4 regions of the Marinobacterium sp. NO-S09 genome follow, and region 1 is predicted to be linked to each of the others. Evidence: predicted binding sites of a transcription regulator. Region 1 holds the regulator's gene; each other region holds the start of a gene.
The links. The regulator sigma-54, encoded in region 1, starts transcription at its own class of promoters, with help from an activator protein. The targets are predictions, from matches to a motif close to TGGCACNNNNNTTGCTNT.

Region 1 (3,136 bases):
AAGGGTCGCGAAGTCGTACGTGACGTTTCCCTGCACGTGGACAGCGGCCAGATAGTCGGCCTGCTGGGCCCCAACGGCGCCGGCAAAACCACCTGTTTTTACATGATTGTGGGCCTGATCCCGGCTGACCGGGGCCAGATCATGATCACCGAGGATGATGTCACCCGCATGCCCATGCACGAGCGTGCGCGACGCGGTATTGGCTACCTGCCTCAGGAAGCTTCGGTGTTTCGCAAACTCAGCGTGCGCGATAATCTGATGGCGATACTGGAAACCCGACCCGAGCTCGATGCCAGCCGCCGCAAGGCCCTGCTGGAAGAGCTGCTGGAAGAGTTTCATATCACCCATCTGAAAGACAGCCTGGGCATGTCGCTTTCCGGCGGCGAACGTCGACGGGTAGAGATCGCCCGCGCCCTGGCAACAGAACCTGATTTTATTCTGCTGGATGAGCCCTTTGCCGGCGTTGACCCCATATCGGTCAGTGACATCAAGCAGACCATTCGCCACCTGCAATCACGCGGTATCGGTGTATTGATCACAGACCACAACGTGCGTGAGACGCTTGATATCTGTGAACAAGCCTATATCGTCAGTGAAGGAGGCATATTGGCACAGGGTACCCCGGAGGTGATCCTGGCGGATCAACAAGTCCGTCGTGCCTATCTGGGCGAGCAGTTCTCGCTTTAGCGGCTTTCCCCCGGGAGTCTTCCTAGCAGTTCAATTGGCAGTCGTTTATGAAACAATCCTTACAACTCAAGATCGGCCAACAGCTGACCATGACCCCTCAGTTGCAACAGGCAATCCGCCTGCTGCAGCTTTCCTCGCTGGACCTCCAACAGGAGATTCAGGAGGCGCTGGACAGCAACCCCCTGCTGGAAGCCGAAGAGGAGCATGAGACTCATCAGGCCGCCGAGGCGGACAGCGACCGTCAGGACAGCGACTCAGCGGACAACACGTCCAGCCGGGAAACCGCCAGCACCAGCGACAACGCTGACAGTGACGACAACTGGAGTGATGACCAGCCCGAAGATCACTGGAATGATCAGATTCCGGCCGAGCTGACCACGGACAGCAGCTGGGATGACACCTTCCAGCACCAGAGCACACCGTCCCAGCCCCGTGATGACGACTGGTCGCCGGGCGACAATGACACCATGGAAGACAGCCTGCAGGATCACCTGTTGTGGCAGCTCAACCTCACCCCCATGAGTGAGACCGATTACCAGATCGCGCTGGCCATCATTGACTCGGTGGATGCCGATGGCTACCTCACCACCAGTACCGAGGATCTGCTGGAGCATTTCCAGAATCACCAGCCCGAGGACTTTGCGGATGCGGAGCTGGATGAAGTGGAAGCCGTGCTGCACCGCCTGCAGCAGTTTGATCCGACCGGTGTCTGTGCCCGCGACCTCAATGAATGCTTGCGTCTGCAGCTGCTGCAACTGCCCGAAGATACTCCATTGCGCCCCTATGCGATCCGCCTGGTGCGCGACCATCTTAATCTGCTGGGCAGCCACGACTACCGCACATTGATGCGCCGCATGCGCCTGAAGGAGCCGGAACTGCAACAGGTCATCAGCCTGATCCAGAGCCTGAACCCCAAGCCCGGCGGCATCATCAGCCCTGAAGCCGCGCAGTATGTCATCCCGGATGTACTGGTGCGCAAACAGCAGGGCCAGTGGACCGTGAGCCTCAACAATGAGGCCTCACCCAAGCTCAAGATCAACAGCCAGTATGCCGACCTGGTGCGCCGCGCCGATAACAGCGCCGACAACACCTACCTGAAGAACCACCTGCAGGAAGCACGCTGGTTCCTCAAGAGCCTGGCCAGCCGCAACGAAACACTGCTCAAGGTCACCACGGAGATCGTGGCGCGCCAGATCGACTTCTTTGAAGAAGGTGACGAGGGCATGAAACCGATGGTTCTGCATGACATCGCCGAAGCGGTCGACATGCACGAATCCACCATCTCGCGCGTTACCACCCAGAAATACATGCACACACCGCGTGGCATCTTCGAGCTAAAGTACTTTTTCTCCAGCCATGTGGGTACTTCCGATGGCGGAGCCGCCTCGTCTACCGCCATCCGCGCATTGATCAAGAAGCTGATCAATGATGAAAATACAGCCAAACCGCTGAGTGACAACAAAATCGCACAGCTACTCAAGGAACAGGGCATTAACGTTGCCCGCCGTACCGTTGCAAAATATCGGGAGGCAATGCACATTCCGCCTTCTAATGAGCGCAAGCGTCTGGTTTAATGAGAGTGAAGGCGGTGCATCTGCTGCACCCCTATGAGAAGGAGAAAAACCTATGCAGATCAACATCACTGGCCACCATGTCGAACTGACTGATGCCCTGAATGACTATGTACGTAACAAGTTTGATCGTCTGGAACGTCACTTCGACAACATCACCAATGCACAGGTCACCCTTAGCGTAGAGAAACAGCGCCAGAAATCCGAGGCCAACATCCACCTCGCCGGCGGTGAAGTCTTTGCTGCGAACGAACACGACGACATGTATGCCGCCATCGACGGCATGGTCGACAAGCTCGATCGTCAGATCATCAAGCACAAAGAAAAGATGAAATCCCACAAATAACCGGTAGCAGCACGTAACCACATGCAACTATCAGAACTGCTGACCCCATCGCGCACACTCTGCCACGTCGATGTAGTCAGCAAAAAGCGGGTTCTCGAACTCGCCAGCCAAACCATTGCAGAGCAGTTGGATGGCCCGGCCGCTGAAGATATCTTCAGCGGCCTTATCAATCGTGAACGCCTGGGCAGCACCGGTATCGGTGAAGGCGTCGCCATTCCTCACTGTCGTATGGCCGGCGTACACAAGGCCGTTGGACTGCTGATGACACTGACCAGCCCGATCGATTTCGATGCCATCGATAATCGCCCGGTTGATCTGGTGTGCCTGCTGCTGGTCCCGGAAGAAGGCGCCGAAGAACATCTGCAAACCCTGGCGGGATTGGCTGAACTGTTCAACCATTCGGAAACGCGGGACTCGCTGCGAGCCTGCGGCAGTGCCGATGATCTGCTGGAGCGCGTCCAACAGCTCTGCCAGGAGCATTGAGCATGCGCCTGGTTGTGCTCAGTGGTCGCTCGGGATCAGGTAAAAGTAC
Region 2 (3,136 bases), 1.3 Mb from region 1:
ACGGTGTTGAATGGCACGCTGACATCAGCGGTTGCGGTTACAGCATCCAGTCTGAAGAAGCTGCATGGGCGTCCAACCACAAGATCGAAGGTGGCAACACCGGTCACCGTCCGCGCGTTAAAGGCGGCTACTTCCCGGTTCCGCCGATCGACTCCCTGCACGATCTGCGTGCCGCCATGTGTGATGCCATGGAAGCCATGGGTCTGACCATCGAAGTTCACCACCACGAAGTGGCAACTGCTGGTCAGTGTGAAATCGGTGTGCGCGGTAACACTCTGGTAGACAAGGCTGACGAAGTACAGATCCTGAAGTACTGCGTACACAACGTTGCTCACGCATACGGCAAGACTGCGACCTTCATGCCGAAGCCGCTGGTTGGCGATAACGGTTCCGGTATGCACGTTCACCTGTCCATGAGCAAAGATGGCCAGAACATCTTCGCTGGCGACGGCTACGGTGGTCTGAGCGAATACGCGCTGTATTACATCGGCGGTATCGTTAAGCACGCTAAAGCTCTGAACGCGCTGTGCAACCCGTCTACCAACTCTTACAAGCGTCTGGTACCGGGCTTCGAAGCACCGGTAATGCTGGCTTACTCTGCACGTAACCGTTCTGCTTCCCTGCGTATTCCGTACACCACCAGCCCGAAAGCGCGTCGTGTAGAAGCGCGTTTCCCGGACCCGGCAGCTAACCCGTACCTGTGCTTCGCAGCACTGCTGATGGCTGGTATCGACGGCATCAAGAACAAGATCCACCCGGGCGACCCGGCTGACAAGGATCTGTACGACCTGCCGGCTGAAGAAGCTAAAGAGATCCCGACTGTTGTCAGCTCTCTGACTGAAGCTCTGGACGCCCTGGAAGAAGACCGTGAGTTCCTGACTCAGGGTGGCGTATTCACCGACGACATGCTGGATGCTTACATCGCGCTGAAGCGTGAAGAAGTAGCCAAGGTCAACATGACCACTCACCCGGTCGAATTCGACCTGTACTACTCTGTTTAATCCAGAGTTGTGAATTGAAAAAGGCTTCCCCAGGGAAGCCTTTTTTGTTTCTGCGTTTTGCCCCAACCTGGGGCGTGAGTAACCTTATTTTCTTTTATGCACTATATTGGTGCATATGGGTTTTGGCTCAGATGGTTCAAGGCCTTAAGCTTCGGTAATCGAGCTCGTGGCAAAGTTGGCGCTTTTCTTGCTTGCACTGCTATGAGGCATGATTGGAATACCTATGGTGAACGCAAACACGCATAAACAGATCCTGGAAAATCTGACCGGCGCCGTTCTGGTGCTGGATGATGAACTGTGTATCCAGTACATGAACCCGGCGGCGGAAATGCTGCTGGAAGCTTCTGTCAGGCGGCTCAAGGACCGTCCCATTGAGGACTGGCTGTCGTCCAGCGAAGAAGAGCTGGCTGTGTTGCGCCAGTCGTTGGCCAGTGGTCACCCGTACAGCAAGCGCGAAGCGCGTCTGGTGACCCAGAGCGGGCGTATTCTGACGGTCGATTACAGCGTTAACCCTGTACCCGAGGCCGGTATTCTGCTGGAGATTCAGGCGCGTGATCGTCTGATTCGTATCGAGCGCGAAGAAGAGCTGCTGGCACGTCATGCCAGTGCCCGTGTGCTGGTGCGCGGGCTGGCTCATGAGATCAAAAACCCGCTGGGCGGGATCAGGGGGGCGGCACAGCTGCTGGACCGGGAGCTGGACCGGGATGAGCTGCACGAATATACCCAGATCATCATTGAAGAAGCCGACCGCCTGCGCCACCTGGTGGACCGCTTGCTGGGACCGCACAAGCTGCCGGTGATCGAACAGTTGAACATTCATGCCGTGCTGGAGCATGTCTGCCGACTGGTCAACGCCGAAACCGATGGCCGCATCGAGATCCTGCGCGATTACGACCCGAGTATTCCTGAGTTTGAAGGCGCACGTGACCAGCTGGTCCAGGCGGTTCTTAATATTATCCGCAATGCGATGCAGGCGATGGAGGAGTCCGCGACACCCGAGCCGCGTATTACCCTGCGCACCCGGGCGTTGCGTCAGGTCACTCTGGGCGCTGAACGCCACCGCCTGGTGCTGGCCCTGGAAATCGTCGATAACGGCCCCGGTATACCGGAAGAGCTCAGCGATACGCTGTTTTATCCCATGGTCAGCAGTCGTGCGCAGGGATCGGGGCTGGGGCTTTCCATCGCCCAGTCCATTGTTAATCAACACCGAGGCCTGATTGAGTTCACCTCGGTACCGGGCGAGACCCGGTTTAACCTGTTTATACCCTTGGAGTCAGGTCATGACTGAAGCTGCTAATGTCTGGATCGTCGATGACGACCGTTCCATTCGCTGGGTGCTGGATAAAGCACTGACATCGGCCGGATTGAACACCCAGAGTTTCGACCGTGCTGATGGCTTGCTGGATCGGCTTGACCATGAAGTACCGGATGCTGTTCTTACGGACGTACGCATGCCAGGGATGGATGGCCTGCAGCTGCTGGACAGGTTGCATGAGGAGCATCCCGATCTGCCGATCATTATCATGACGGCACACTCGGATCTGGAAAGTGCCGTTGCCTCTTATCAGGGTGGTGCCTTTGAGTACCTGCCCAAGCCCTTTGATGTGGATGAAGCGCTGGCGCTGGTCAAACGTGCGGTAGAGCATGCGCGTGAGCAGCGCCAGGAGCGCGCTGAACCCACACCGGAGCGGGCCACTGAGATCATCGGTGAAGCTCCCGCCATGCAGGAGGTGTTTCGCGCCATAGGCCGTTTGGCACATTCCAACATCACCGTATTGATCAATGGTGAGTCCGGTACCGGTAAGGAGCTAGTCGCGCACGCCTTGCACCGCCACAGCCCCCGTGCCCAGAATCCGTTTATTCCGCTGAATATGGCGGCGATCCCCAAGGACCTTATCGAGTCTGAACTCTTTGGTCATGAAAAGGGCGCGTTCACCGGTGCTGCGGCCAGTCGTCGCGGTCGCTTTGAGCAGGCTGATGGCGGTACCCTGTTTCTGGACGAAATCGGTGATATGCCGGCGGATACCCAGACACGTCTGCTGCGTGTATTGGCGGATGGCGAGTTTTACCGCGTTGGTGGCCATACACCGGTGCGAGTGGATGTGCGTATCATTGCCGCGACTCACCAGAACCTG
Region 3 (3,136 bases), 230 kb from region 1:
GCCTACAAGAACGCCATCATGGCCGATGATGAAACCCTGGTAAAAAGCTTCCGCCGCTGCATGGAGCTGGGTGCCATTCCCACCGTGCATGCCGAGAATGGTGAGCTGGTATTCCAGCTGCAGCAGGAGATGCTGAACAAGGGCATTACCGGCCCGGAAGCACATCCGCTGTCACGTCCTCCTGTGGTGGAAGGCGAAGCGGCCAACCGCGCCATCCAGATTGCCCAGGTGATGGATGTACCGATCTACCTGGTGCATGTTTCCTGCAAGGAATCTCTGGATGCCATCACCCGCGCCCGTAATGAAGGTCAGCGCGTGTATGGCGAATGTCTGGCCGGTCACCTGGTGATCGACGAAAGCGTCTACCGTAACGAAGACTTCGAGTTTGCCGCTGCGCACGTGATGAGCCCACCGTTCCGTTCCAAAGAACACCAGTCGGCGCTGTGGAAAGGCCTTCAGGGTGGCAACCTGCACACCACCGCCACCGACCACTGCGCCTTCTGCGCCGAGCAGAAAGCGGCCGGCAAGGATGACTTCACCAAGATTCCCAACGGCACCGCCGGGGTGGAAGACCGCATGGCCGTCATGTGGGACTCGGGGGTCAACACCGGCAAGCTGACCATGAACGAGTTTGTTGCCGTCACCTCCACCAACACGGCCAAGATCTTCAATATCTACCCGCAGAAAGGATCGGTTTCCATCGGTGCCGATGCGGATCTGGTGGTCTGGGATCCGGAAGGCACACGCACTATTTCCGCCAAGACCCACCACCAGAACGTGGACTTCAACATTTTTGAAGGCCGCACGGTGAAAGGCATTCCGTCCCACACCATCAGCCGCGGCAAGGTTGTCTGGGCCGACGGACAGCTCAATGTTGAACCCGGTGCCGGTCGCTACATCAACCGCCCGGCGTTCAACCCGGTGTTCGATGCACTGAACAAACAGGCTGAACTGAATGCCCCCAAACCGGTGAAACGCAATTAAAATCCCTCTCCAGCGTTTAATTCACAAAGGGGCCTGAGGCCCCTTTCTTGTTTGAGGCCCCTTTTCATGTACATGATCGGTGTATTCATTGTTTTTCTGGCCGGTGCCATGCTGCCCTTGCAGGCCGGTATCAATTCCCACCTTGCCCGTTTCAGCGGCAGTGCACTCTGGGCCTCGGCCATCTCGTTTGTCATCGGCTGCCTGGTACTGATCGCCTTAAACCTGTCCATGCGCACCGCGCTTCCCAATGTCATGCAACTCAAGGAAGCGCCGCTCTGGGCTTGGGTGGGCGGTTTTCTGGGAGCCTTCTTCGTCACTTCCATGGCCGTATTCGCGCCCAAACTTGGCGCCTCCACCCTGATTGCCCTGGTCATTGCCGGGCAGCTGATTACTGCCGTGGTGCTGGATCACTTTGGTCTGGCCGGGTATGAAGCTTCGGAAACCAGCCTGACACGCATCGCCGGGCTTGGCCTGGTGGCCGTGGGCGCATTTCTGACGCACCGGTTTTAAGCTCTCGATTTAAGGGAAAGGCGCTGCCTGCCGCCTTTCCCGTGCACCAGCAGAGTACATCCTGCCCCAACAATGCTCACACTTTAGCCAACACCTCTGTCATATTTTTCCACTCTACCCGCTCAAGTACTCTGACTTGCCATAAAAATCAGCAAGTTACGGATATTTAAAATTATTTTTCCAAAAGGTAAAAATATGGCATATCCCCTGCAATAGAAGGTGTATCTGTTTTCTACTGCATCAGAGGATGGCATATGGAACACCAACAAAAAGAAGCATCATCCATGGTAAAGGTGGGCGAGTTTTATGAACTCAACGCCGGTACCGACCTCGAGAACAGCCTGCACTACAACGACGACATTGCTCCCACTCAGGTGAAGGAACGCACCTGGAGCCTGTGGAATGTGGCCGCCCTTTGGGTGGGAATGGCGATCTGTGTGCCGTCTTACACGCTGGGCGGTGTTTTGACCGCATACTTCGGTTTATCCGTACCTGAAGCCCTGTTCGCCATTTTGCTGGCCAACATTATTGTGCTGGTACCGCTCACATTGAACGCCTTCCCAGGTACCAAATTCGGTATCCCCTTTCCCGTGGTACTGCGCTCCTCGTTTGGCATGCTGGGGTCCAATATCCCCTGCCTGATTCGTGCCCTGGTCGCGTGCGGCTGGTTTGGTATCCAGACCCTGTTTGGCGGCCTGGCCATTCATGTGGTGCTTTCCAACCTGATCCCCGGATGGGAGTCACTGGGCGGAACCGGTGAGGTGATCGGATTCTTTGCCTTTCTGGTACTGAACCTGTACATCGTCATCAAGGGTGCCGAATCGATCAAACTGATGGAAACGCTGGCCGCACCGCTGCTGCTGGCAGTGGGTATCGGCCTGATGATGTGGGCCAGCCCCCAGGTGTCGTATGAAGCGCTGCTTTCAACACCTGCCAACCGCCCGGAAGACGCATCCTTCTGGGGCTATTTCTTTGCCGGTGTCACCGCCATGGTCGGTTTCTGGGCTACGCTGTCACTGAATATTCCCGACTTCAGTCGCTATGTGCGCTCACAGAAAGACCAGATCATCGGCCAGACCCTGGGCCTGCCGCTGACCATGTTCTTCTTCGCCGCGCTGGGCGTCGTAATGACCGCCGCCTCCCCGGCACTGGTGGGCGAAACCATTTCCGACCCAGTGACCCTGATCAGCAAGATCGACAGCCCGGTCTGGGTGGTGATCGCCATGATCGTGATTATCATCGCAACCCTCTCCACCAACACCGCAGCCAACATTGTGTCGCCGACCAATGATTTCCAGAATATCGCACCGAAGAAGATCAACCAGACCCGTGGCGTCCTGCTGACCGGTCTGATCGGTATTCTGCTGATGAGCTGGGAATTGCTGAAGAAACTGGGCTGGATCGAATCGGATGTAAGCGTGGAGGCGATGTACAGCGGCTGGCTGCTGGGCTATTCATCCCTGCTCGGCCCCATTGCCGGCATCATGATTGTGGATTACTTCGTGGTACGCCGTCAGAACTACGAGCTGGCCGAGTTGTATAAAACCCACGGTGCCTACAGCGGCTTTAACCGCCACGGCCTGACCGCCTTCTTTGTACCTGTGGCGCTGACCCTGTTCACGCTGATCACCGGCGAGCTGGG
Region 4 (3,136 bases), 1.0 Mb from region 1:
CCCGGCCCCTGATCGCTCAGTACTGTGCTCAGGTCACACTTGTTTCCATGCACTGAGTCATAGCGATGCAGGGCTGCCCCCAACTGTTGCTGCAGTTGATCCAGGTAGGCGCCGGTCTGACTGCTCCGATACAGATAGTGCAGCTCGAATGCGGCACCCTGACGTTTGAGTTCGGGGATATAGGACATGAACGGCGTGATACCCACACCACCGGCAATCAGCAGATGCTTGCGGGCCGCCATCACGGGGGCGAAGAGGTTCGCCGGCGGCGTGATCGCGAGCTCATCCCCCACGTTTACTTCCCCGTGCATGAAGGAGGAGCCGCCACGAGAGTCCTCCTGCAGACGCACCGCGATGCTGTAACGACGCGGCATGGCTGGATCGCTGCACAGCGAGTAGGCATTGCGAATTTCACGCGCCTCACCGGGCATAATTACCTGCACATGACTGCCGGGTGAAAACGCCGGCAGCTTGCCTTCAATCGCTTCCAGCTTGAACTCGCGAATCAGCGGCGCCACCTGCTCAATGGCCATGACCCGCACGGGTATGCTGTCGATACTCATTACTGCAATACCTCCTGTTCCAGTTGTTCCTCAGGATCTTCGGCATTGATCTGCACGCCCACATAGGCACCGTGCAGACGGGCAAAATGATCCCGCACCAGCAATAAACGCCCACAGCCACTGCAGGTGTGCGGGCTGGAGGTCACCCCTTCCATCAGGGTGTAGCAATGGGTGCAGAACAAACGCCGGGCCTTGCTGATCGGAGGGGCGAGCTGGATCTGTTCATCCACCAGCCCGGCAGACAATGCCTGATTACGGATGTCCCACAGGAAACCTTCGCTCCCCGCAACGTACAGACGGGTGGTGACAGGAGCATCACTGAGGACACGCTGCAGGTAACCGGACAGGGAATCAGCCAGCGTACCCGGCGAATTGCCCGGCTCTGCCACCAGCCACTGAGCACCGGATTCCGAGCACTGACGGTATAACGGCTCCAGCAGGTGACCGGCATCGGACTCACTGACGAACAGCTGTAACCCCGCCGACGCCACCAGCTCGGGCGCCACGTATTTTGGACGACTCTTGATGGATGGATCGATCTGCATCACTACTCCTTTTGGGCTACCCAAAATTTATTAGTGGTATAATTTATTTCTTATCAGGAAAAGCAAAACTTCTGCCAAAAAAATAAATTCTATGCATTTCAAGGAGTTAAAAAAATCGCACCCAATAGACAGACTGATAGGGGCACAGCAACAGTGCATCCCCGTGTCTGCGTGACTCAGTTCAGGGCAAACGTCAGTCGGCTCCCCATCAAATGCGCCGCATACAGAGCCTGGATAGTGAGTGAGCTGTCAGGCTGACTCCCCTTCTAAAGACGGAACACCAGGGAAACGGGCTCACGAAAAAGGGGCGTTGACCTAAAACGGGGCGCACTCTGCGCCGTGAATGCTCACATACAGATAAATGCCGCAGCAGGAAGGACTAAGAAATATTTTTTCTCCATAGGAATCATCAGTTTACTTGTGCATGGCCCGAAACTTGCCTTTCCTATCAGGAATAATAATTCCCTTACAGGAATCAAGCCTTATCTAGACGAATGGAGAGAACAATGGCTAATTCATGGCGTATCGCCGCACTGGCTGAAAAACATCGTGCCCTGGGTTCCAAGCTGGAAGACTGGAACGGCCTGCCGACGGCCTGGACCTACAGCAAAAGCGGTTACACCCTGGCGGATGAACACGAAGCGATCCGCACCAAGGCAGGCTTGATGGATGTATCAGGTCTGAAGAAGGTGCACTATGTCGGCCCCCACGCCGAGAGCCTGCTGGAGTGGGCTACCACCCGCGATATTTCCAAGCTTTATCCCGGCAAGGCGGTCTACGCGACCATGCTGAATGAAGGGGGCAAGTTCATCGATGACTGCGTTATCTACCGCATGGGTCCCAACTCGTTCATGGTGGTGCACGGTACTGGCGCCGGTTACGAACGCCTGACCCAGGCCGCACTCGGCAAGCAGGTAGCCGTATTATTTGATGACGATATGCATGATCTGTCACTGCAGGGTCCGACTGCGGTGGATTTCCTCGCCGAACATATCCCCGGCATTCGTGACCTGGCCTATTTCCACCACACCCACGCGCGCCTCTTTGGCTGCCCGATCACCATCTCCCGCACCGGCTACACCGGCGAGCGCGGTTACGAGATCTTCTGCAAGGCCGCCGACGCCGCCACCATCTGGGACGGCATTCTGGAAGAGGGTAAGGCATTCGGTATTATCCCCTGCTCCTTCACCGCACTGGACTGGCTGCGCACCGAAAGCTATCTGCTGTTCTATCCGTTCGATAACTCCGAGATGTACCCGTTCGAAAATGAACCGGCTGGCGATACCCTTTGGGAACTGGGTCTGGATTTCACCGTTTCCAAGGACAAGACCGAGTTCTGCGGTGCCTACGAGCACTTCCGACTGCAGGGCAAGGAGCGATTCAAGATCTTCGGTGTATTGCTGGAGGGTAAAGAAGCCGCGGCTGAAGGTGATGAACTCTGGGCCGATGGCAAAAAGGTGGGCGATATCACCTGCGCCATGTACTCACGCCTGACCGACAAATCCATGGCGATCGCCCGTCTTGCCGTTCCTTACGCAGAACAGGGCACACCCCTTCAGGTCAAAGGCAGCCTTGAGGTATCGGCCATCGCCCATACCCTGCCATTTGATGACCCGGAAAAGAAAAAGCGCACCGCAAAAGGCTAAGCACGCCGTTCAGATTGTGCACGCACAGGGGCTGTTCCAGTAACAGCCCCTTTTTTATGTACAAGACCTGAGTAACGCCCAGCAATTGCCTCCCTGAACAGCCAGAGCCAACCTCTCAGCTTCTGGCAGACTCCCATCTCCACACTCTCCCTTCAGCTATCCGTGCACACACAGCGATCTGCTCATAATCTGTGATATCACCTGAACCACACCCTGTACTCAGCGCGAACGGGCACCAGATCCATCTCTGAGTCTGCTTAACACAGCTTATCCGAACACACTGAGTCATTGGCAGGCGCACTCAAATGGTGTGCATCCAGGTTGTGCACGATCTCCCTTTACCCAAGCCTTAAAAACATTGAGTACAACTGTACTCAGGATT

Region 2: a site for sigma-54 is predicted at 1,169-1,186, ahead of glnL (nitrogen regulation protein NR(II)). Genes of this name have one in related genera too.
Region 3: a site for sigma-54 is predicted at 1,691-1,708, ahead of O3C79_RS16520 (NCS1 family nucleobase:cation symporter-1). Genes of this name have one in related genera too.
Region 4: a site for sigma-54 is predicted at 1,168-1,185, ahead of O3C79_RS03320 (dimethylamine monooxygenase subunit DmmA family protein). Genes of this name have one in related genera too.

What each region holds. Positions count from the first base shown of each region.
Region 1 is NZ_CP168954.1:3,810,285-3,813,420, forward strand. Features, by position in the region: gene lptB (LPS export ABC transporter ATP-binding protein) at 1-687, shown strand, start outside; gene O3C79_RS17580 (RNA polymerase factor sigma-54) at 735-2,261, shown strand; gene hpf (ribosome hibernation-promoting factor, HPF/YfiA family) at 2,314-2,604, shown strand; gene O3C79_RS17590 (PTS sugar transporter subunit IIA) at 2,626-3,087, shown strand; gene rapZ (RNase adapter RapZ) at 3,090-3,136, shown strand, end outside.
Region 2 is NZ_CP168954.1:998,006-1,001,141, forward strand. Features, by position in the region: gene glnA (glutamate--ammonia ligase) at 1-1,001, shown strand, start outside; gene glnL (nitrogen regulation protein NR(II)) at 1,225-2,289, shown strand; gene glnG (nitrogen regulation protein NR(I)) at 2,282-3,136, shown strand, end outside.
Region 3 is NZ_CP168954.1:3,582,816-3,585,951, forward strand. Features, by position in the region: gene hydA (dihydropyrimidinase) at 1-984, shown strand, start outside; gene O3C79_RS16515 (DMT family transporter) at 1,051-1,494, shown strand; gene O3C79_RS16520 (NCS1 family nucleobase:cation symporter-1) at 1,749-3,136, shown strand, end outside.
Region 4 is NZ_CP168954.1:674,937-678,072, reverse strand. Features, by position in the region: gene O3C79_RS03325 (PDR/VanB family oxidoreductase) at 1-563, opposite strand, end outside; gene O3C79_RS03320 (dimethylamine monooxygenase subunit DmmA family protein) at 563-1,108, opposite strand; gene O3C79_RS03315 (aminomethyl transferase family protein) at 1,615-2,754, shown strand.